2 regions of the Arthrobacter sp. USHLN218 genome follow, and region 2 is predicted to be linked to the other one. Evidence: predicted binding sites of a transcription regulator. Region 2 holds the regulator's gene; the other holds the start of a gene.

Region 1 (10,286 bases), on a different contig from region 2:
CTTCAGGTGGTACTGGGCAAGGTCCGCCAGCTCGTAATTGCGGCGGTCCGGCTGGATCAGGTAGGCGGAGATCGCGGTGTCATCGACCACGCCCAACAGCTCGAACCCGCGGTGGAACAGGAGCTTGTACGCGTACTTGAAGTCGTGGACCACCTTGGGCGCATCCAGGTCCTGCAGCCATTCCGCCAGACGCTTCTCCGCGTCCGCGTCGAGGCCCTCAAAGGCGACGTAGGCGGCCGCCGAGGGCGACACCAGCGCCAGCGCGACGGCGTCTTCCCCGCCGGTGGTTCCCTCGGCCACCACCTGGATCGCTACCGGCAGCTGGTTCGTCCCGTCCAACCATGCGTCGAGCTGCTCGGCGGATGCCAGCACATCGTGCCGCGGCGCATGGATCTCGGTGTCCTCCACCTGCTCATCGACAGCGAACAGTTCGAACAGCCGCTTGCGCAGCGTGGTGAATTCCAGAGCGTCGAAGAGCTCTTCGACTGCATCCCGGTCCGGGTGCTCCAGCGTCATCGCGGACAGGTTTACCGGCAGGTCCAGGTCGCGGAGCAGGTGGTTCAGCCGCCGGTTGCGCTTGACCTGCTCGATATTCTCGCGCAGCGAATTGCCGACCTTGCCGCCGATGGAGTCGACGTTCTCGAGGATCCCGTCCAGGCCGCCGTACTGGTTGATCCACTTGGCGGCGGTCTTAGGACCGACGCCGGGCACGCCGGGGAGGTTGTCGGCCGTCTCGCCCACCAGCGCGGCCAGATCCGAGTAGCGGTTCGGCGGAACGAAGTACTTCGCTTCCACGGCGGCGGCGTCCATCGGCGGGATTTCGCTGACGCCCTTCTTCGGGTAGAGCACGGTGACTTTGTCCGTGATGAGCTGGAAGGCATCCCGGTCGCCCGAGACCACCAGCACGTCCCAGCCGGCAGCCTCCGCCTGCTCGCTGAGGGTGGCAATGATGTCGTCGGCCTCGTAGCCGTCCATCGAGATCGTCGGGATGCGCATGGCCTCCATGACCTTGATGATCAGGTCGACCTGGCCGTGGAACTCTTCCGGCGTCTTGTTCCGGCCGGCCTTGTACTCGCTGTACTCGGTCTCGCGGAAGGTCGGCGTGTCCAGGTCGAAGGCCACGGCGACGTGCGTCGGCGACTGCTCGCGGATCATCGCAAGGAGCATGGACGTGAAACCGTACACGGCATTGGTATGCTGCCCGGTGCTCGTGGAGAACTTGTCCGCCGGCAGCGCATAGAACGCCCGGAATGCCATCGAATGTCCATCCACAACCAGGAGGCGGCGCGGGCCCTCCGGCTCAGCCATTGTCTGGCTGTCGGATGCGGCCGCAGGAGGCTCGACGGTGGCAACGGATTCCGGTTTGTTTGTTTCACTCACAGGTGCCAGCCTAGTCGCATGACCGAGAATCTCACTCCGGCTGCGGAGCCGGCCGCCAACGCGGAGAACCGCCTGCAGGAGCTCATCGACGCCGGCGTTCCGGAGCATTTACGCCCTTGGCTACGGCAAATGGGGGTCGGCGCGCTTGTCGTGAAGATGGGCATCAAGTTCATTGAGATGTCCGCCGAGCGAATCGTTGCCACCATGCCCGTGCTCGGAAACACACAGGTCGCAGGCATCCTGCACGGCGGAGCCCACGTCGTCCTGGCGGAAACCCTCGGTTCCTTCGCCGCATCGATACATGCCGGCGCGAACCGCCATGCCGTCGGCATCGAGGTCGGAGCCACACACCACCGGTCCGTCGCCTCCGGACTGGTCACCGGGACCGCCACCGCGCTCCAGCTGGGCCGCACATTGGCCGTCCACGAAGTGGTCATGACGGACGAGGAGGGACGTCGGCTTTCCACGGCCCGCATCACCAATCTGATTCGGGACAACGCGTAGCCAGGTAGCGGCGGGAAACCTGGGCAGGCGGGAGCTTGCCTCGTCGGGGCCTGTGACCGCATCGGCCTGTGCCCTCGGCACACTTTTCCGCCCATCGGCACACCTGGCTGTCGGTGGTTCCATCGGGCTGTCCGCTGGGCCCGTCTGGGCTTGCGTGGGCGCACTCAGACGTCCGCATCCAGGCTTTGTCAGAAGGGCGGTGGTTCGTCGGGACCGCGGTTGTGGTGGTGCCCGGCGGCGTGTGGCGTGCCGGTGTGGTCTGGCGGGTTGGGCGCGTCGGTGGGTGTCGGGAGGGCCGCGGGAGGCGCCTGTGCTGGTTTCGCTGGTCCGGCTGGTTCGGTGTGGCCGGGTTGTTGGTGTTTGCGTTGGTAGTAGGCGCGGAGTTTGGTGTTGATGGTGTGGATCTCGTGGCGTTCGAGGATGCTGGCGAGTTCTTCGGGCGGGGTGTGGACCAGGGGTTCGGGTCTGGTCGGGTAGCTGATGCCGGCCGGGGAGGCCCAGTCGAATTCGCCGGGGCTGGGTTGTCGGAGGTTCCAGTCCGTTTCGGTTTTGAGCCGGTGGTGGCGTTTGCATTCGGGGCCGAGGTTGGCGGTGTTGGTGGATCCGCCCTCGGCCCAGCCGATGGTGTGGTCGAGTTCGCAGTGCTCGCTGGAACGGGAGCAGCCGTAGAACGTGCATTTGTTGTAGAGCAGGCGCAGGTAGCGGCGCTGCGCCGCGGTGGGCCGGTACTGTTTGCGGTCCATGGCCAGGACCGCGCCGGTGACCGGGTCGGTCAGGACGCGGGTGAACGAGGGCGCGTTCGCGGCCAGCCGGGCGGCGGCCTCGATCGGGATCGGCCCGTGGCCGTCGAGGTGGGCCGGTTCCTGGCCGAGGCCGAGCAGGGTCAGGGCGGGGATGGTCAGCGCGACGGTGGGCACGATCCCGTACCCGGCGCCCGGGGGCAGTCCGCCGTCCGGAGCGGGATGTTCCCGTAGGTCCCCGGGCCCCGCCGCCGGGTCACCGGTTGCCGGATCACAAGCCCCGGCAGGGCCCTCGGCGCCGAGGCCGCCGGCGTCGGATGCGCCCGCGGCTTCGGTGCCGGGGGCGGGTGCTACCGCTGGCGGGGGCTGCGGTTTGTGGGTGCTGCTGAGCAGGAGGTGGGTGAGGGCGTCGGCGCGCAGTTGGGTTAGGGTGCGGGGCTCTTCGGGGCCTTGGACGGAGAGCGCGATGGCCTGGACGTGGTTGAACGCGGCGACGGCGGTTTCCGCGGGCAGGTAGGCGGAGAGCCAGGCCATGCCGTCGTAGTCGGGCTTGAGCTCGAGGTGGCGGTCGGCTGCTTTTTTCGCGCGGCGGGCGGTGATGGTTTCGGGGTGGCGTTTTTCGCGGAGGGTTCTTGCGCGGCGGCGCAGGCTGCCGGTGGAGCATACCGGGGCGAGGTCGAGGAGTTCGTGTTCGAATCCGGGCCGGGCCCGGGGCGGCAGCGAGGTGGTTTCGTCGGTGATGATGGCGGCCTGCACCCCGGTCAGGTGGCCTTGTTCGAGGGTTTCGAGGGTGGCGGGGCATTCCCCGGCGATGGTCCGGGCGTAGTTGATCCGGATCGCGGCGGTCCTTTCCGGGATCTGCAGGGCGGCGGCGGCTTCGGCGACGGCCGCGGCTTCGGCCAGGTGTTCGTCCGGGGTGCCCGGCCCGAGTGGCGGGGGCCAGCCGCGGGGCTGTTCGTTCACGGACTCTCGGACCAGGGCGTTGAGCAGGCGCAGGATACGGGCCTCGAGCCAGGCGGAGGCGCGGCGGGCGGCGATGAGTTCGTGCGCGGCTTCCTCGTAGAGCATGCGGGACGGCTCGCGGGAGCCCAGCAGGGGCAGCAGGTCTCTGATCTGCCCGGACCGGGCCGGCAGGACCGGCTCCCAGGCCGGGGGCGTGAACGCGCCGCGGGCGGCGGCCCATGGGTCTTCCTCCGCAGGTGCGTCATGGCCGGTCAGCACGTAGAGCGGGATCGGGGTATCCGGGGCGTCGAGGGGGATGCCCTCGGCATCTACGGCCTCGCCCTCCTCCCAGGAATGCTCCTCCCACGGCGGCCGGCACGAGAACGGGTCCGCCGGCCGCAGACCCACCCCGCAGACGCCGGCCGGGACAGCCGCATCCGGGTCCGCGAGGTCAGATGCGTCAGGATCAGCTGGGTCGTCGGACGTGGCGGAACCGGGCCTGCCGGCTGCGGACCCGGAATCACGCCGGTCGTAGAGGGTTGCGGAATTAGGCGGGTTGGGCGTTGCCACAGCGGCGTCAGGGGAATCGTCCGGGCAGGGTCGAGGGTCACGGGAGCCGTCGCAAGGCTCCAGGCCCTCCTTGTCCTGCGGCCGTTCCGCTGATGTGTTCGCCATCACATAAGTCTAGTCGAATTCATGTTCGATGAATAGGGCTGTGGATAACCGTCGAAGGGCAACGTGCGTCCATTCAGGCCTATCCGAAGATGGCGAGAATCAACCCGACCCACCAGGGACGTAGCTGGGCTACGCGGAAGTGGCAACCGGGGTCGTAGCCGGGCTTCGGGTGGCCGACGGTCTGCGGCCGCGGCTACTTGGCGAGGCTGTAGCGGTTCTCCACCATGCCGGAGCCCAAGGTGCGGGAACCGGTCAAGGAGGCGGGCGCCGTCGTCGTTGTGACCGGCAGAAGGCGCTTGCCGCGGCCGAGGACCACCGGCACGTAGGTGACGATGAGTTCGTCGAGCAGGCCGGCGTCGAGGTACTGCGCTGCCAGTTCACCGCCGCCGATCACCCAGACGTCGCGGTCGCCGGCGTCGGCAACCACGTTGGGGTGGAACACCGTGATGTCGCCGCGGACAAAGGTTATGTCCGCGCCGGGGATGCCCGGTAGTTCATGATGCGTAAAGACCCAGGTGGGCGTGCTGCCGTATTCCCAGGCGCCCTCTCCCCCGTTGTCGAGCAGGAACTTGTAGGTTTCCGACCCCATGACCAGGGCTCCGATGCCGGCAATGAACTCTTCGTAGGATTCCTTCACGCCGTCGGCGTCGTTGAACTGGAAGAGCCACTCCAGCTTGTCGTCCTCGTCGGCGATGAATCCGTCGAGCGAGCTGGCGACGTAGTAGACGGTCCTGGCCATGTCACTCCTTCTTCTTGGCGCGGCTCGGCTGCACGCGCGGCGGTTCGCCCGGCATCTTGGGATAGTCAGGCGGGAAGGGCAGCTCACCCAGGCCGGCGGCGCAGTCGCGCTCCCACCAGCCCAGCAGTTCGTCAACGGTGCCGGGGTTGCTGTGCATCTTTGCCCAGGGATCCCCGGTTTCCTGCAACCGGCCCGGCACGGTCGCGATGGTGAAATCCGAGGGCTTGATATGCTCCAGTTCCTCCCAGGTGATCGGGCAGGACACCGTGGCCTTGGGCAGGGCGCGCGGGCTGTAGGCGCCGGCGATGGTGCGGTCCCGGTTCGCCTGGTTGAAGTCCACGAAGACCTTGCGGCCCCGCTCCTCTTTCCACCAGGCCGTCGTGACCTTCTCCGGCATCCGGCGCTCCAGTTCCCGGGCTGCGGCGATAACGGCGTGCCGCACGTCCAGGAACTCGTGGGTCGGTTTGATCGGCGCGTACACATGCAGGCCGCGGTTGCCGGACGTCTTGATGAACGCCTCCAGCCCGGCCTCCGCCAGCACCTTCCGCAGTTCCAGCGCCGCCGGCACCGCGTCGTCGAAGTCGGTGCCGGGCTGCGGGTCCAAGTCGATGCGCAGTTGGTCCGGATTGTCCGTGTTGGCCGTTCGCGAGGGCCACGGGTGGAAGACGATGGTGTTCATCTGGACGGCCCAGACCGCGGCGGCCGGCTCGTCCAGGACCAGCTGCGGATGCGAGCGCGCGCTCGGATAGATGACCGGGACGGCGCGCACGAACTCGGGGGCGCCCTTCGGCGGGTTCTTCGAGAAGAACTGTTCGCCGTCGATATTCTCCTTGAACCGCTGGAGCGCAAGCGGCCGGTCCCCGTTGGCGGCGATGAAGGCCTCCCCCACTTCGGCGATGTAGCGCGCCAGGTCCAGCTTGGTCAGCCCCAGCTCGGGCCACATCACGCGCGACGGGCTGGAGATCCGCATTTCCCGCTCGCCGTGGGGTCCATCCACCTTCAGGATCGTCTGCTCGCTGGCCATGGGACCACCATAAAGGCATGTCGGCGTCCCTGACGAGGGCCAACGCGGCATCATGGGTACATGCCAGACGAACAGCCACTGCAGCTCGCCGTGGGCGATGCCACGGTTTCCGCCGCCTACGCGCGGCCCGACAAGGCGTCCGCCACGCTCGTGGTCGCCCATGGGGCGGGCGCCGGGATGGAGCATCCGTTCCTGCGCGGCTTCACCGATGCCATGAACGACGACGGCGTGGCCACCTTGCGGTTCAACTTCCCCTACCGGGAGGCGGGCCGAAAGTTTCCGGACCGGCCGCCCGCGGCCATCAACACCTGGCGGGTGGCGATGGCCGCGGCCGCCGAGCGGTCGGGCGGCGAACCCCTGTGGGCCTGCGGGAAATCCTTCGGCGGACGGATGGCCTCCATGGCCGTCGCCGAGGGGATGCCGGCCGCGGGGCTGGTGTACCTCGGCTACCCGCTGCATCCGCCCGGCAAGCCGGAGAAGCTTCGGGACGAGCACCTCTACGGCCTGACGCTGCCGATGCTCTTCCTGCAGGGGACCAAGGACACGTTTGCGACCCCGGAACTGCTGGAGGCAGTAGCGGCGAAGATCGGCCCCACGGCGACGATCCAATGGGTTGAAGGCGGCGGGCATTCCTTCGAAGTCGCCGGCCGGAAGCGGAACGCTTATGACATCGGAGCTTCCGTTGCCGCTCCCGTCGCCGCGTTCCTGCGAGCGCAGCACTGATTCCAGGCCTGCCGGCGCGTCCGTGCCGGGATTACGATGGGCTGGCGGGCATCGTACCCCCGCTTCCCGGCGGTTGGAGCAGGTCATGGGCGGACAGCAGGGCAGTCTGGTGCTGGAGCTGGAGTTTGACGTGGCGGCCCCGCGCGGGCGGGTCTTCCGCCTGCTGACGGACCCGGACGAGCTGGTGAAATGGTGGGGGCCCGAGGGATTCACGACGCCGGAGGCGACGCTGGATCCCAGGCCCGGCGGAAGCTACCGGCTCACCATGCAGCCGCCGGACGGGGAAGCCTTCCACCTCGCCGGAGAATTCGTGGACGTGGACCCGCCGCGGCGCCTCGAGTACACCTTCCGGTGGGAGGAACCCGTGCCGGACGACCGCGAGACGGTTGTGTCCCTGTCCCTCGAGCCCGTGGACGGCGGGACCCGGGTTGTCCTCACCCAGCGCGGCTTCGCCACAGAGCAGCGGCTGGAACTGCACCGGAACGGGTGGACGGAGTCCTTCAGGAAGCTGGCCGCGGTGCTCCGGGCCGCGACTTAGCCGGGTATCCGGCACCCCGGGCCCCTGGGTGCCGACGCTGCCTCACCGGCGCCTCACCTGTGCGCCATCTCGCTCGATGCACCGGTGGGCACCGGATCGTGCCGCAGATAGGCACGGCGGAACCTTCCCGTGCCCCCGGTCAGCGACCGGAGATCGATGGCGTACCGCAGCAGTTCCTGTTCGGGGACTTCGGCGCTGATCTCCGCCCCCTCCCCTTCGGCCGAGTCGGTCCCGGTCAACCTGCCGCGCCGGGCCGACAGGTCGCTCATCACCGCCCCCACGTATTCGTCAGGCACCGTGATGGTCACCGCGGAGACCGGTTCCAGCAACTGGATGCGGGCCGCGGCCGCAGCTTCGCGCAGGGCCAGCGCCCCGGCCGACTGGAACGCGGCGTCCGAGGAGTCGACGCTGTGCGTCTTGCCGCCCACCAGCGTCACCCGGATATCGACGACGGGGAAGCCGGCGGCCACGCCCTTGCCCATCTGCGCCCGGACCCCCTTCTCCACGGAGGTGATGAACGGACCCGGGATCACTCCCCCGACGATCTTGTCCACGAATTCGAAACCGGCGCCACGCTCGAGCGGCTCGACCTCGATGTCGCAGATTGCGAACTGGCCGTGCCCTCCGGACTGCTTCACATACCGCCCGTGGCCGTTGGACGGCGCCGCGAAGGTCTCCCGCAGGGGCGTGACGACGTCGACCGTCCGCACGTTGACCCCCTGGCCCCGCAGCCGGTCGAGCACCACCTCGGCGTGCGATTCGCCCATGCACCACAGGATCAGCTGGTGCGTCTCCGCGTTGCGCTCCACCCGCAGCGTCGGGTCCCCGGCGGCGACCTTGGCCAGGCTCTTGGCCAGCGCCGCCTCGTCGTTGCGCGTGGCGGCCTCGACGGCCACCGGCATCAGCGGTTCGGGCATCTCCCACGGCTGGATCAGCAGGGGCTCGTCCTTGGCGGAGACCGTGTCCCCGGTTTCGGCGCTGCCGATCTTGGTCAGCGCGCAGATGTCTCCGGCGATGCAGTAGGACGCCGCCCGGAGCGTCGAGCCGAGCGGCGCGTGCAGGTGCGTGACCCGTTCGTCGCTGTCGTGGTCCGGGTGGCCGCGGTCCGCGAGGCCGTGTCCGGAGATGTGGACCAGCGAGTCGTCGCGCAGCGTTCCCGAGAACACGCGCACCAGGCAGACACGGCCCAGGAACGGGTCGGTGCTCGTCCGCACCACCTCGCCGGCCAGCGGACCCTCGGGATCGCAGCTCAGCTGGCTGGCCCGCGACCCGTAGAGTCCCGCCACGGTCGGCAGCCGACGCTCCAGCGGGGACGGGAAGGCGCGTTTCAGCATGTCCAGCAGTTCGGGAATGCCCAGGCCTGTCTCGGCCGAGGTCGCCAGGACCGGGTAGAAGGAGCCGCGCGCCACGGCGGTCTCCAGATCGGGGAACAGGACGTCCAGGCCGATCTCCTCGCCGCCGAGGTACCGGTCCATCAGGGACTCATCCTCGCTCTCCGCGATGATCCCCTCGATCAGCGTCCCGCGGGCTTCCTCGGCGGCCGCCAGTTCCGCTGCCTCGGCCGGGCGGACCACCGGCTGGCGTTCGCCCTCGCTGTAGTCCGACACCGTCCCGGAGAGCAGCCCGTGCAGCCCGGTGACGTCCGTGCCGCTGGTGAGCGGCAGGTAAAGCGGCTGCACCGTGTCGCCGAAGGCTTGCCGGCATCTGGCCAGCGCCGCCTCGAAGCTGGCCCGGGGGTGGTCCAGCCGGCTGATCGCTACCGCCCGCGGCATCCCCACGCTTTCGCATTCGCCCCAGAGCGCCGTGGTCGCCGCATCGATGTCGTCGACGGCGGACACCACGAACAGTGCGGCATCGGCGGCCCTGAGCCCCGCACGGAGTTCGCCCGTGAAGTCCGAATAGCCCGGCGTATCGAGGAGGTTGACCTTGACGTCGTCGTACATAAAAGGCAGCACGGACAGCACCACCGAACGCTGCTGGTGGATCTCCGAGGGATCCGAGTCGCTCAGGGTCGTGCCGTCCGCAATCGAGCCCATCCGGTTCGTGGCTCCGGCCGCAGCGAGCATGGCCTCCGCGAGCATCGTCTTGCCCGCACCGGAGTGACCGACCAGCACGACGTTGCGGATCCGGTCCGGGCCCTCCGGCGGCGAAGCCGAGGCTTCCGCCCGCCGCGGATCGGTGCCCCGTCCGGAGCCCTTAGCCGTGCCGTTGCTGGATTTCCCCGACATGAGCGCCTCCTGGCGTCGTAGACATCGTCGTCCCTGCACTCGCCCGTGCTGTTAAGAGATTCGACACCATGAAGGGGCTCAGCGGCAAGGCCCCTTCATTGCGGACGGGAGCGCCGGCGGGATCCGTGGAGCAGCGTCAGCGCCAGCCGGGGGCAGAGAACGACGGCGTCTTCCGCCGCTTCGAGGTCGTCCGCACCGAGGGGGACATTGGACTTGTCCCCCGGAGTCCGGCCGGCGCCGGGGCCTGCTGCCAGCGGATAGCCCCACTGATCCCGCACGAGCCGCCCGGACAGCAGCTCCGTGCAGAGCCCGCGGCCGTCGCACTTCGTCCAGTCGATGTGCAGCACGGCGGCGTCGTCGCGGCTGGTCATGCGGTGGCCGCGTTCCGGTTGCAGTATCCGCCCAGGTGCAGCTCGACGTCGTCCGCAAACGCCGTCAGCGCGCTCTCGACCAATTGCACCGTTCCGTCCGGGTGGTGGCACGATCCGCGACCGGCGACGGCATAACCGAGCCGGCGCAGTTCGGGCAGCAGGTCCGGGCTACGGTCTCCTTCGGCCAGGCGGTCCAGCACCCGTGACACCGCTGGGAGCCCGAACATGCACGGACCGCACTGCCGGGCCGATTGTCCCGCCAGGTAGTCCACGATGCGCGCGGTTTCCGCGAGCCCGCAGCGGTGCGCCCCCAGGACGTGCAGCACGCCTGCACCCGGCCGGACCGTGTCCGCCCCGGAAGCCGCGGCTGCCAGCCGGAGCTCTTCGGGCCGCACCCAGCGCCCGTGGTAACCCCCGGCGAG
Region 2 (10,286 bases):
CGTGCTGTGCGTGCAGTGGTGGCGATATCCGTGGTCATGGAATTCCTTTGTGGCAAAAGTGGTCATTGCGGGTTGACTGGGAACCCGCACCTATCAGTCTAGAAGACCGAAGCTCAGAGCAGTTCCCGCAGCCGGTCCAGGAAGGCGGTGGTCTCGGCCTCGGTGCCGGCAGTGACGCGCAGGTGCCCGGCGATGCCGACATCGCGGATCAGCACGCCGGCGTCCAGCAGTCCCTGCCAGACCTTATGCGGGTCCTTCAGGCCGCCGAAGAAAACGAAATTTGAGTCCGACGGCGCGGGCTGCAGCCCGAGCGACGCCAGCTCACTGACGATGCGATCCCGCTGGCCCTTGATCTCCTCGACATTGGCGAGCAGTGCGTCGGCGTGGTCGAGAGCCGCCAATGCGGTCGCCTGGGTGACGGCCGAGAGGTGGTAAGGGAGCCGCACCAGCCGGAGGGCATCCGCAATCTGGGGAGCTGCCGCAAGATAGCCGACGCGGGCGCCGGCAAGGGCAAAGGCCTTGCTCATCGTCCGCGAGACGATCAGCCGCTCCCTGCCCGGCAGCAGCGTCAGGGCACTGTCAGTACCGACATGGGCAAATTCCGCATACGCTTCATCGACGATGACAATCGCCTGGCTCGCTTCGCCTGCTTCGTAGACAGCTTCGACGACATCGAGCCCGAGCGCGGTTCCGGTCGGATTGTTCGGCGAGCATAGGACGACAATGTTGGCCGCGGTATCGCGGACAGCCTTGGCTGCCTGGCCGGCCGTCAGCCCGAAGTCGGCGCCGCGGCGGGCAGTCACGTATTCCGTGTCAGTGCCGCTGGCAAGGAGCGGATACATCGAGTAGGTGGGAGGAAAACTCAGCAAACGCCGGCCCGGGCCGCCGAAGGCCTGCAGGATCTGCTGCAGCACCTCGTTGGATCCGTTCGCGGCCCACATGTTCCCCGCGGAAAGCCCGTGGCCGAGGTACTTGGCCAGCGCCTCCCGCAACTCCGTGAATTCGCGGTCCGGGTAGCGGTTCAGACCCGCCACCGCCGATTGGACGCGCGCCGCTATCGCGTCCGCAACCTCATGAGGCAGTCCATGCGTATTCTCGTTGACGTTGAGGAGCACGGGAACGTCGAGTTGCGGAGCTCCGTACGGAGTCAGTCCGCGCAGGTTGTTACGCAGGGGCAGTCGGTTGAGTAGATCCAGCTGGTCGTTCACCTGACCAGCTTAAGCTCCGGCAGGCCCGGGGCAGGAATCGGGCCTGCCGGAGCGGCTCTTATTACAGTCCCTAGTCCCCCAGCGGGACGAACAGCCGCTGCCCGGCACGGACGACCGAATCCGGCAGGTTGTTCAGCTGCTGGATCTCCGCAATGACATCGTGCGGGTGTCGGTCCGGCGCTGCCAGCACGGCCACATCCCAGAGCGTCTGGCCGGGAGCGACGGCGACCGACACGGTGCGGCCGGGGCCGAGGCCAGGTCCCGAGCTCGCCAAGGCCGGTGCCGTGAAGAAGCCGACCAGGGTCAGCAGGACGGCGGCGCCAAGCATCAGGGGCAACCCGATGAGCACCAGGCGGCCGCGGCGGGTAAGCCGCAGCGCGGGCGTCGAGCCCAACAGAGCGTGCGGGGCGACGTGCGGGGCGAGCTGAGCAGACATGAGGGGTACCTTCCCGTTCCGCGTGCGTATGCATCAGTTGTTTCGAACGCATATTCGAACTGTCGGATTCCATTTGTAGCACTTGTGATCGAATATTGTCGAGACTCGATCGAATAAATGTTTGAGATCGTGCTGTGGCTGCCCTAGGCTTGAAGAAATGGCGGCCATGCCTGAGTGCATCACCTGCCACTGACAACATTGGACCGGCCACCCTGGCTAGCCCGGGTGGCCGGATAGAGAACCGGGGCCAGTTCATGTCGAGGAAGAGTGCAGCTACTTCAGGTACCGCCGGCACGGGAAGCGCACGCAGGCGCGCGGGTGCGTCCCCCAAGAGCCTGACGCCCCGCCAGAAGAAGATCCTCGAGAGCATCCAGCGTTCCATCAGCGCCAAGGGCTACCCGCCGTCGATGCGCGAGATCGGCGACACCGTCGGGCTCGCCAGCCTCTCCAGCGTCACGCATCAGCTCGCGCAACTGGAGAAGCTCGGATATATCCGCCGCGATCCCAAGCGCCCCAGGGCCATGGAGGTCCTGACGCCGCTGACGCTCGAGACGGGCGCGATTGAGATCGAAGGCGTGGCCGAACCGGACAAACTCCGCAGCACTGGCGGCCTGTCGGTGTCGGAACTGGCCACGGCTTCCGACACGGCGATCGTTCCGCTGGTCGGCAGGATCGCCGCGGGCGGCCCCATCCTGGCGGACCAGGTCGTCGAGGACGTCATGCCCCTGCCCCGGCAGCTCGTAGGACACGGCGAGCTGTTCATGCTCAAGGTCTCCGGCGATTCCATGATCGATGCGGCTATCTGCGACGGCGACTGGGTCGTCGTCCGCCGGCAGCCGAGCGCCGTCAACGGCGAGATCGTGGCCGCGCTGCTGGACGACGAAGCTACCGTCAAGACCTTCCGGCAGCGGGATGGCCACACCTGGCTGCTGCCGCAGAACACCCAGTACGAACCGATCCTCGGCGACAGCGCGACGATCATGGGCAAGGTCGTTTCGGTGATGCGCGCCCTCTAGCCGCTGCCCGGCGGGCCCTTAGCCCGCCAGGCGCTGCAGGATCTGGAGCGCCGTCGCCCGGTCCTTCGTCGACCAGAACGGCGGCAGCGCCGCCCTGAGGAAGCCACCGTACCGGGCATTGGCCAGTCTCGAATCGAGCACAGCCACCATGCCCCGGTCCCCCGCAGCGCGGATGAGCCGTCCGGCGCCTTGGGCGAGCCGGACGGCGGCGTGCGTGGCCGAAATGGTCATGAAACCATTCCCGCCTGCCTGCGACACGGCCCGCGTACGGGCAGTCATCAGCGGATCATCCGGCCGCGGGAAGGGAATCCTGTCGATAACCACCAGGCGGCAGGCCTCTCCCGGCACGTCGACCCCCTGCCACAGCGTCATCGTCCCGAACAGGCAGGTATTCGGTTCGCTCGAGAATTGCCGGACCAGCGCAGCCATGGACGACTCGCCCTGGCAAAGGATCGTGAAGGGCAGCCGCTCGCGCATCTCCGCGGCGGCTTCCTCGGCAGCGCGCCGCGACGAGAAGAGCCCGAGAGCACCCCCGTTGGAGGCGCGCAGCAGCGCTTCGAGCTCATCCAACTGTTCGGGGCTTGTCCCTCGGCCCGGCTTGGGCAAGTGGGAAGCCACATACAGCACGCCCTGCTTCGGGTAGTTGAACGGGCTCCCGACGTCCGCGCTGCTGTACTTCGGCGCTCCTTCGCCCAGCAGGCCCAGGGAGCCGGCGACGGCGTCGAATGCGCTGCCGATGGCGAGGGTCGCGGATGTGAGGACGACCGTGTGGCCCTCGAACAGCCCCTCGCGAAGCCTGGAAGCCACCGACAGCGGCGCAACGTTCAGCATCGGCGGAAGCGTTTCGTCCGGGGGTCCGTAACCGCTGCCCGGCGTGAAGCTGCTCGGACGGGTGATCCACAGGACCTCCCGGCTCTGGGCGGTGGAAACTACCCGGTCGCATAGCTCCAGAATTGCTGCCAGCCGCGACCTTGCCATCTGCCTGCCGCCGTCCACCGCGCCCGAGCCATCGGGCTTGGAGTCCGACAGTGCCGTTCGAGCCGCCTCACGCAGCTGGGTCAGCGCCAGTTCCTGCTCGGGCCGCAGGCCGGCCGCCATGAGTCCGGACGGAACCTGGTCGAACGCCGCTTCGAAGCTCTTGGCCGCGGTGTTCAGCGCATCGACGCTGATCGCCGTGTGCTTGCGGGCACTGGAGGCGGCGGCCGTGATCATGGCCGCCGAGAGTTGTCCCGAGACCGCCCCCGTCACGCGGTCCTGCAGCTCATGGGCCTCGTCAATAACAACGAAGTCGTAGTCCGGCAGGACGGCCAGCCCCTCGAACGCGTTGATGGCCAACATCGCATGATTGGTGATCACTACGTCGGCCTCGGCCGCATGCATCCGGGCACGCTCACTGAAGCATTCCGCCGCGACCGGACACCGCTGGGCGCCGAGGCACTCCATGGCGCTCACGGAGACCTGCCGCCAGGCCCGGTCGCTGACTCCGGGCACGATTTCGTCCCGGTCCCCCGTGCCGGTCTCCTCTGCCCAGGCCCGCAGCCGCTTGATTTCCTGTCCCAGGGCGGTGGTCGGCCCGGGGGCCGGCGCCGGATGCGGAACGGTCTCTTCGGCGAGATCGAAGAGCGCCTCCGGAGCATCGTCCGCCGGGAACCCGCCGTCGATCTTGTGCAGGCACAGGTAGTTGTTGCGGCCCTTGAGCAAGGCGGCATCGATCGGCCGCGGCAGCTCATCGGCGATGGCTTCCAGCAGCCGAGGCAGGTCCCGCTTGACGATCTGGGACTGCAGGGCGAGCGTGGCAGTCGCGACGATCGCCGGTTTCTCGCTCTCCAGCGCGTGCACGATCAGCGGAATTAGGTAGGCCAAGGACTTGCCCGTTCCCGTGCCCGCCTGGACCAGCAGATGTTCGCGCCGCCGAAACGCCGTATCGACCCGGCCAGCCATATCATGCTGGCCCTGGCGGTCCTGCCCGCCCATCGCCTGCACGGCAACGTCGAGCAGGCGCAGGGCCTCCGCCTGTTCCTCAGCCACGCCGGATGAAGGCCTCGAGTTCGGCCGCCAGGCCCTCCCTGACCATGACTTCGAGCTCGGTGCCCTCCTCGCCATGGTTCATCGACAGGATCTCCGCGTCCGGGCTGTGCAGCCGGCTGACGACGTCGCCACGGTCATAAGGAATCAGGAGTTCGAGCTTGACAGTGGGCCGCGGAATGCCGTCGCTGATGGCCTGCAGCAGTTCGGGAATGCCCTGCCCGGTGCGGGCCGAGACCACGACATGCCGCGGTTCCCGCTGCCGAAGCCGTTCGATGACGAACGGATCAGCGGCGTCGGCCTTGTTGAGCACGACGATCTCGGGAATCTTGCGCGCGTCCACTTCCGTCAGCACCTCGCGGACCGCCGCGATCTGGCCTTCAGGATCGGGGTGGGAAGCGTCCACCACGTGCAGGATCAGGTCCGCATCGGCTGCTTCCTCAAGAGTCGACCGGAAGGCTTCCACAAGCTGCGTGGGCAGCGAGCGGACGAAGCCGACGGTGTCCGCCAGCGTGTAGCCAAGCCCGTCCGAAGTTTCGGCCTTGCGGACCGTCGGGTCGAGGGTCGCGAACAGCGCGTTCTCCACGAGGACGCCCGCGTTGGTCAGCCGGTTAAGCAGCGAGGACTTGCCCGCGTTCGTGTAGCCGACAATTGCGACCGACGGCACGGCGTTTCGCTTGCGGTTGGCCCGTTTGGTCTCCCGCGCCGGCTTCATACCGGCGATCTCCCGCCGAAGTTTGGCCATACGCGTGCGGATGCGCCGCCGGTCCAGCTCGATCTTGGTTTCGCCGGGGCCACGGGAACCGATACCTCCGCCGGCCGCGCCTACGCGGCCGCCGGCCTGGCGGGACATACTCTCGCCCCAGCCACGCAGGCGCGGCAGCAGGTATTCCAGCTGTGCGAGCTCGACCTGGGCCTTGCCCTCGCGGCTCTTGGCATGCTGCGCGAAAATATCGAGGATCAGGGCGGTGCGGTCAATGACCTTGACCTTGACGATGTCTTCAAGACCGCGCCGCTGCGATGGCGACAGCTCACTATCGACAATCACCGTGTCAGCCCCCGTGGACATGACGATGTCCCGCAGCTCCTGCGCCTTGCCCGATCCCAGGAATGTTCCGGGGTCCGGCTTCAGGCGCCGCTGGACGACGCCGTCGAGAACCTCCGACCCGGCGGTCTCGGCCAGTGCAGCCAGTTCGCGCAGGGAATTGTCCGCGTCCGCGGCCGTTCCCTCGGTCCACAAGCCGGCCAGGACGACCCGCTCCAGCCGGAGCTGGCGGTATTCGACCTCGGTGACGTCTGCCAGCTCCGTCGACAGCCCGGCCACGCGCCGCAAGGCGCGCCGCTCCTGGAGGTCCTGCTGCTCGCCGTCGAATTCCGAATGCTCTTCGTCAAGCGTGGAGATGGCCTGTGCCTTGCCCCGGAAACCGCTGCCGGTCTTGGTGCGGGCTGCGGAGTCCTTGGCCAGAATCCGGTCGATGACCGCCTGGATTTCCTCCGGGGTCAGTTCCGGTTCCTCTGCCGGCTGGCCGGCGCTGCTGTTGGTCATGCTCTCCTTCGGAAGGTCTGTAGATCTATGGTAGTCCTCCGCTGCTGTGCGGGGGTGGTTTGCGTGCGGTGGTTGTTGTCGGGTCATGTGTATCCTCCTGACGGGGAAGGCGGTCCCTGATGCGGTGATCCGGAGCCATGCAGCGGCGATGCGCCCAGGACGCAAAGAGGTGCAGGCGCGGTTGCAGCCAAGGGAACGCACGGGAATGACAGGTTGGTTCGCGGTAGTGGTGCCTACCGGTCCCGGAGCCGGGCTCAACGGGAGCGGCGTCTGGTGCGGGCCGAAGCCGGCCTAGACTGCCGCAGTCACTTGATTGCCATGCCGTCCAGCATAACAGGCTCCACACGTGGCTTAGGCAGGCCTAGATACAAATTCCGCCGAGGGCGCACTAGTCTGGCGGATTATGGCCACCGATCATTACTTCAGCGCCGAGCCGGGCAAACCGGAAATACGTAAACCGCTGACCGTCGAACTCGACGGTCAGGTCCGGCATTTGACGACGTCGAACGGCATCTTCAGTCCCGACGGAATCGATAAAGGCACGGCCGTGCTGCTGGCCGAGGTCCCCGCCCCGCCGTCGACCGGCAATCTGCTGGATATCGGCTGCGGCTGGGGCCCGATCGCGCTGACGCTGGGCCTTAAGTCACCTGCTGCATCGGTGACGGCGGTCGATGTCAACACCCGCTGCACCGCATTGACCAACGACAATGCGCAGACCCTGGAGCTGAACAACGTCCGGGCCTGCCTGCCCGAGGAGGTGGACCCCGAGCTGCGCTTCGACGCCATCTGGTCGAATCCGCCAATCCGAATCGGCAAGAGCGAACTGCATGACCTGCTGATGCTCTGGCTCCCCCGCCTGGCGCCAGGGGGCAGCGCCTGGCTGGTCGTGCAGAAGAACCTCGGTTCGGACTCCCTGCAGCGCTGGCTCGCGGCCGAACTGCCGACCGAGTTCCGGGTCAGCCGCGAAAGCACCGCCAAGGCCTTCCGGATCCTCCGGATCCGCCGCGCGGCTGCTACGCAATAACTCCCCGTGCCACGAGGGTGGCGGGCCCGCTCAGTTCGACATGTTCCCGCCCGTCATCGGCGACGAAGAAGCGTACGTTCACGGTGCCGCCGGGGACGTTGACCCGCCAGTCGTCCGGCGCACCGGAGCCCGCCCAGTAGCGGATGGCGACGGCGGAGGCGCAGGCGCCGGTTCCGCACGATTGTGTCTCTCCGACGCCGCGTTCGTGCACGCGCATGGTGATATGTCCGGCGCCATTGTGGACCAGCGGTTCGGCCGGCACCACGAATTCGACGTTGGTTCCGTTGACCGGCTTCGGCTCGACCTCCGGCGCTTCGTACAGCCCGGTGGCGGCCAGTTCGGCGAGCTCGGCCAGCGCGACCACAGTGTGCGGGTTGCCCATGCTGATGCTCAAGGCGGGCCGGGGCACCTCAAGGCCCGCCGCATTCACGACGGAGTCCGTGGCTTTTGCGGCGGCCTGGTCCGGATAGATGAACTCCCACGGGCCCATATCCACGGCGTAGCCATCTTCCGAACGGCTGATGACCTTGACGCCCGCACGCGTGCCGATAGCCAGGGACTTGCCCTCCGCGAGGTCGGCCAGACCCTGGTCAAGCAGGAAATGCACGAAGACGCGCACACCATTGCCGCACATTTCCGAGACCGACCCGTCCCCGTTGCGGTAATCCATGAACCACTCGGCCTCGGGAACCGCGTCAAGCAGTTCCCGCCCTTCCGGAAGGTGCTCGGAACGGACTGCGCGGATGAGGCCGTCGCCGCCGATGCCCTGGTGGCGGTCGCACAGCACGGAAACTGCAGCAGAGTTGATCTGGTGTTCCCCATTGGGGTCGGCAACCAGCACGAAGTCGTTGCCGGTGCCATGGCCCTTGGAAAAGGCCAGGCCGGTCAGGGAACGCAGTACAGCGGAGGAAGATTCGGTCACTATCCAAGCTTATCGACGAGTGCAAATGCGGTGTCCGCCAGTGCCGGGTCCTTCCAGTCAAGCCACTCAATCCGAGGATCGGCGCGGAACCAGGTCTGCTGCCTGCGGGCGAACTTCCGTGTGGCCACAACGGTGTCCAGAACAGCCTCGTCGACGCTCAGCTCCCCATCGAGGACCCGGAGGAACTGCGAGTAGCCGAGCGCCTTGGATGCTGTTTTGCCCTCCCGCAAGCCCTCCCGGTCGAGCCGGCGGACCTCGTCCAGGAGGCCACTGTCCACCATCCGGTGAACCCGGAGGGCCAGTCGTTCCTTGAGCTCATCCCGATCGACCGTGAGCCCCAGCTGGAGGGCCGGCTGCCAGTAGCGCCGCTCCGGCATGAAGGAGCTGAAGGGCCGCTGCGTCAGCTCGTACACTTCGAGGGCGCGCACCACCCTGCGGGCGTCGCCTAGGCGGCCCGCAGACACCGGGTCGACTTTTTCCAGCCGGTTCCGCAGGGCGGCCAGGCCGTCGGTGGCCAGTTCCGATTCCAGCTTGGACCGGAGCGCCGGATCGGTGCCGGGGAACTCGATGACGTCGAGGGCCGCCCGAACATAGAGGCCGGATCCGCCGGCCAGGATGGCCCGCCGGCCACGGCGGTGGATGTCGGCGATCACCGCGCGGGCCTGCTCCTGGAAGGCCGAAACGCTGGCTTCATCGCGGACATCGAGGATGTCCAGCAGATGATGCGGCACGCCCTGCCGCTCGGCCGGCGTGATCTTGGCCGTGCCGATGTCCATCCCGCGGTAAAACTGCATGGCATCCGCGTTCACGACTTCGCCGTCGATCCGCAGCGCAAGTGCGACTGCCAGGTCCGACTTGCCCGATCCGGTGGGACCGACCACGGCGATGACGGGCGGTACGCTCTCCGGTTCGCTCACCATCCGGCGGGTCAGCTGCGCACGGGCAGCGCCGGCATGCCCAGCGAAACCGCCTTGCCGCCCGCCGTCGTTGCCGCCGCCGGCGCAGCGCAGGAGTCTGCCTGCGACCGGTCCCACGCGTCCCCCGCCCGCGAACGGCGCACCGAGTAGTCTGCCGGCACCGGATCGGCGATGAGGTGGAAGGGCGCGGCCTCGGTTACCGTCACGTTGACCAGGTCCCCGGGGCGCGGCACTGCCGCTCCCTCGGGCACCGAGAAATGGACCAGCCGCTGGTCCCGTGAACGGCCCGAAAGCCGGTTCGTCTCGCTGGCCTTGCGCCCCTGCTGGGCTGTAACCAGCACCTCGACCTGCGTGCCGACCTGCTTGGCGTTCTCCTCGGCGGAGATTCGGTCCTGCAGGGCGATCAGCCGCTCGTACCGCTCCTGCACCACGGACTTGGGCAGCTGCTCCGGCAGGTCCGCGGCAGGAGTGCCCGGCCGCTTGGAGTACTGGAAAGTGAACGCCGTGGCGAATCGGGACTGTTCGACGACGTCGAGCGTTGCCTGGAAATCTTCCTCGGTTTCGCCCGGAAAACCCACGATGATGTCGGTGGAGATGGCGGCGTGCGGAATGCGATCGCGGACCTTGTCCAGGATGCCCAGGAACTTCCTGGACCGGTAGGAGCGGCGCATGTCCTTGAGGACTTTGTCGGAGCCGGACTGCAGCGGCATGTGGAGTTGGGGCATGACGTTGGGTGTTTCGGCCATCGCCTCGATGACATCGTCGGTAAAGGCGGCCGGGTGCGGGCTGGTGAAGCGGACGCGCTCAAGGCCGGCGATGTCCCCGCACGCGCGAAGCAGCTTTGCGAAGGCTCCCCGGTCGCCGAACTCCACACCGTACGAGTTCACGTTCTGGCCGAGAAGGGTCACTTCGATGGCGCCGTCGTCCACCAGGGCCTGGACCTCGGCCAGGATGTCGCCCGGTCGCCGGTCCCGTTCCTTGCCCCGGAGCGACGGGACGATGCAGAAGGTGCAGGTGTTGTTGCAGCCGACGGAGATCGATACCCAGCCCGAATACACGGCATCCCGCTTGGTGGGCAGGGTGGAGGGAAAGACATCGAGCGACTCGAGGATTTCCAGTTGCGCCTCGTTGTTGTGGCGCGCACGCTCAAGGAGAGCGGGCAACGAGCCCACGTTGTGGGTGCCGAAGACCA

The links. The regulator LexA, encoded in region 2, represses DNA repair genes until DNA is damaged. The targets are predictions, from matches to a motif close to TCGAACANNTGTTCGA.
Region 1: the regulator LexA is predicted to act here: its motif matches at 4,255-4,270, upstream of WFH44_RS08915 (HNH endonuclease signature motif containing protein).

Annotation. Positions count from the first base shown of each region.
Region 1 is NZ_JBBCYT010000003.1:356,837-367,122, forward strand. It holds gene polA (DNA polymerase I) at 1-1,308, opposite strand, end outside; gene WFH44_RS08910 (hotdog fold thioesterase) at 1,399-1,884, shown strand; gene WFH44_RS08915 (HNH endonuclease signature motif containing protein) at 2,073-4,241, opposite strand; gene WFH44_RS08920 (dihydrofolate reductase family protein) at 4,435-4,980, opposite strand; gene ligD (non-homologous end-joining DNA ligase) at 4,982-6,004, opposite strand; gene WFH44_RS08930 (alpha/beta hydrolase family protein) at 6,065-6,727, shown strand; gene WFH44_RS08935 (SRPBCC family protein) at 6,813-7,265, shown strand; gene WFH44_RS08940 (elongation factor G-like protein EF-G2) at 7,319-9,493, opposite strand; gene WFH44_RS08945 (ferredoxin) at 9,589-9,864, opposite strand; gene WFH44_RS08950 (NADH-ubiquinone oxidoreductase-F iron-sulfur binding region domain-containing protein) at 9,861-10,286, opposite strand, start outside.
Region 2 is NZ_JBBCYT010000001.1:763,288-773,573, reverse strand. It holds gene hisB (imidazoleglycerol-phosphate dehydratase HisB) at 1-38, opposite strand, end outside; gene WFH44_RS03400 (histidinol-phosphate transaminase) at 114-1,208, opposite strand; gene WFH44_RS03395 (LysM peptidoglycan-binding domain-containing protein) at 1,279-1,644, opposite strand; gene lexA (transcriptional repressor LexA) at 1,899-2,660, shown strand; gene WFH44_RS03385 (ATP-dependent DNA helicase) at 2,679-4,634, opposite strand; gene hflX (GTPase HflX) at 4,681-6,231, opposite strand; gene WFH44_RS03375 (class I SAM-dependent methyltransferase) at 6,635-7,255, shown strand; gene dapF (diaminopimelate epimerase) at 7,245-8,177, opposite strand; gene miaA (tRNA (adenosine(37)-N6)-dimethylallyltransferase MiaA) at 8,177-9,097, opposite strand; gene miaB (tRNA (N6-isopentenyl adenosine(37)-C2)-methylthiotransferase MiaB) at 9,106-10,286, opposite strand, start outside.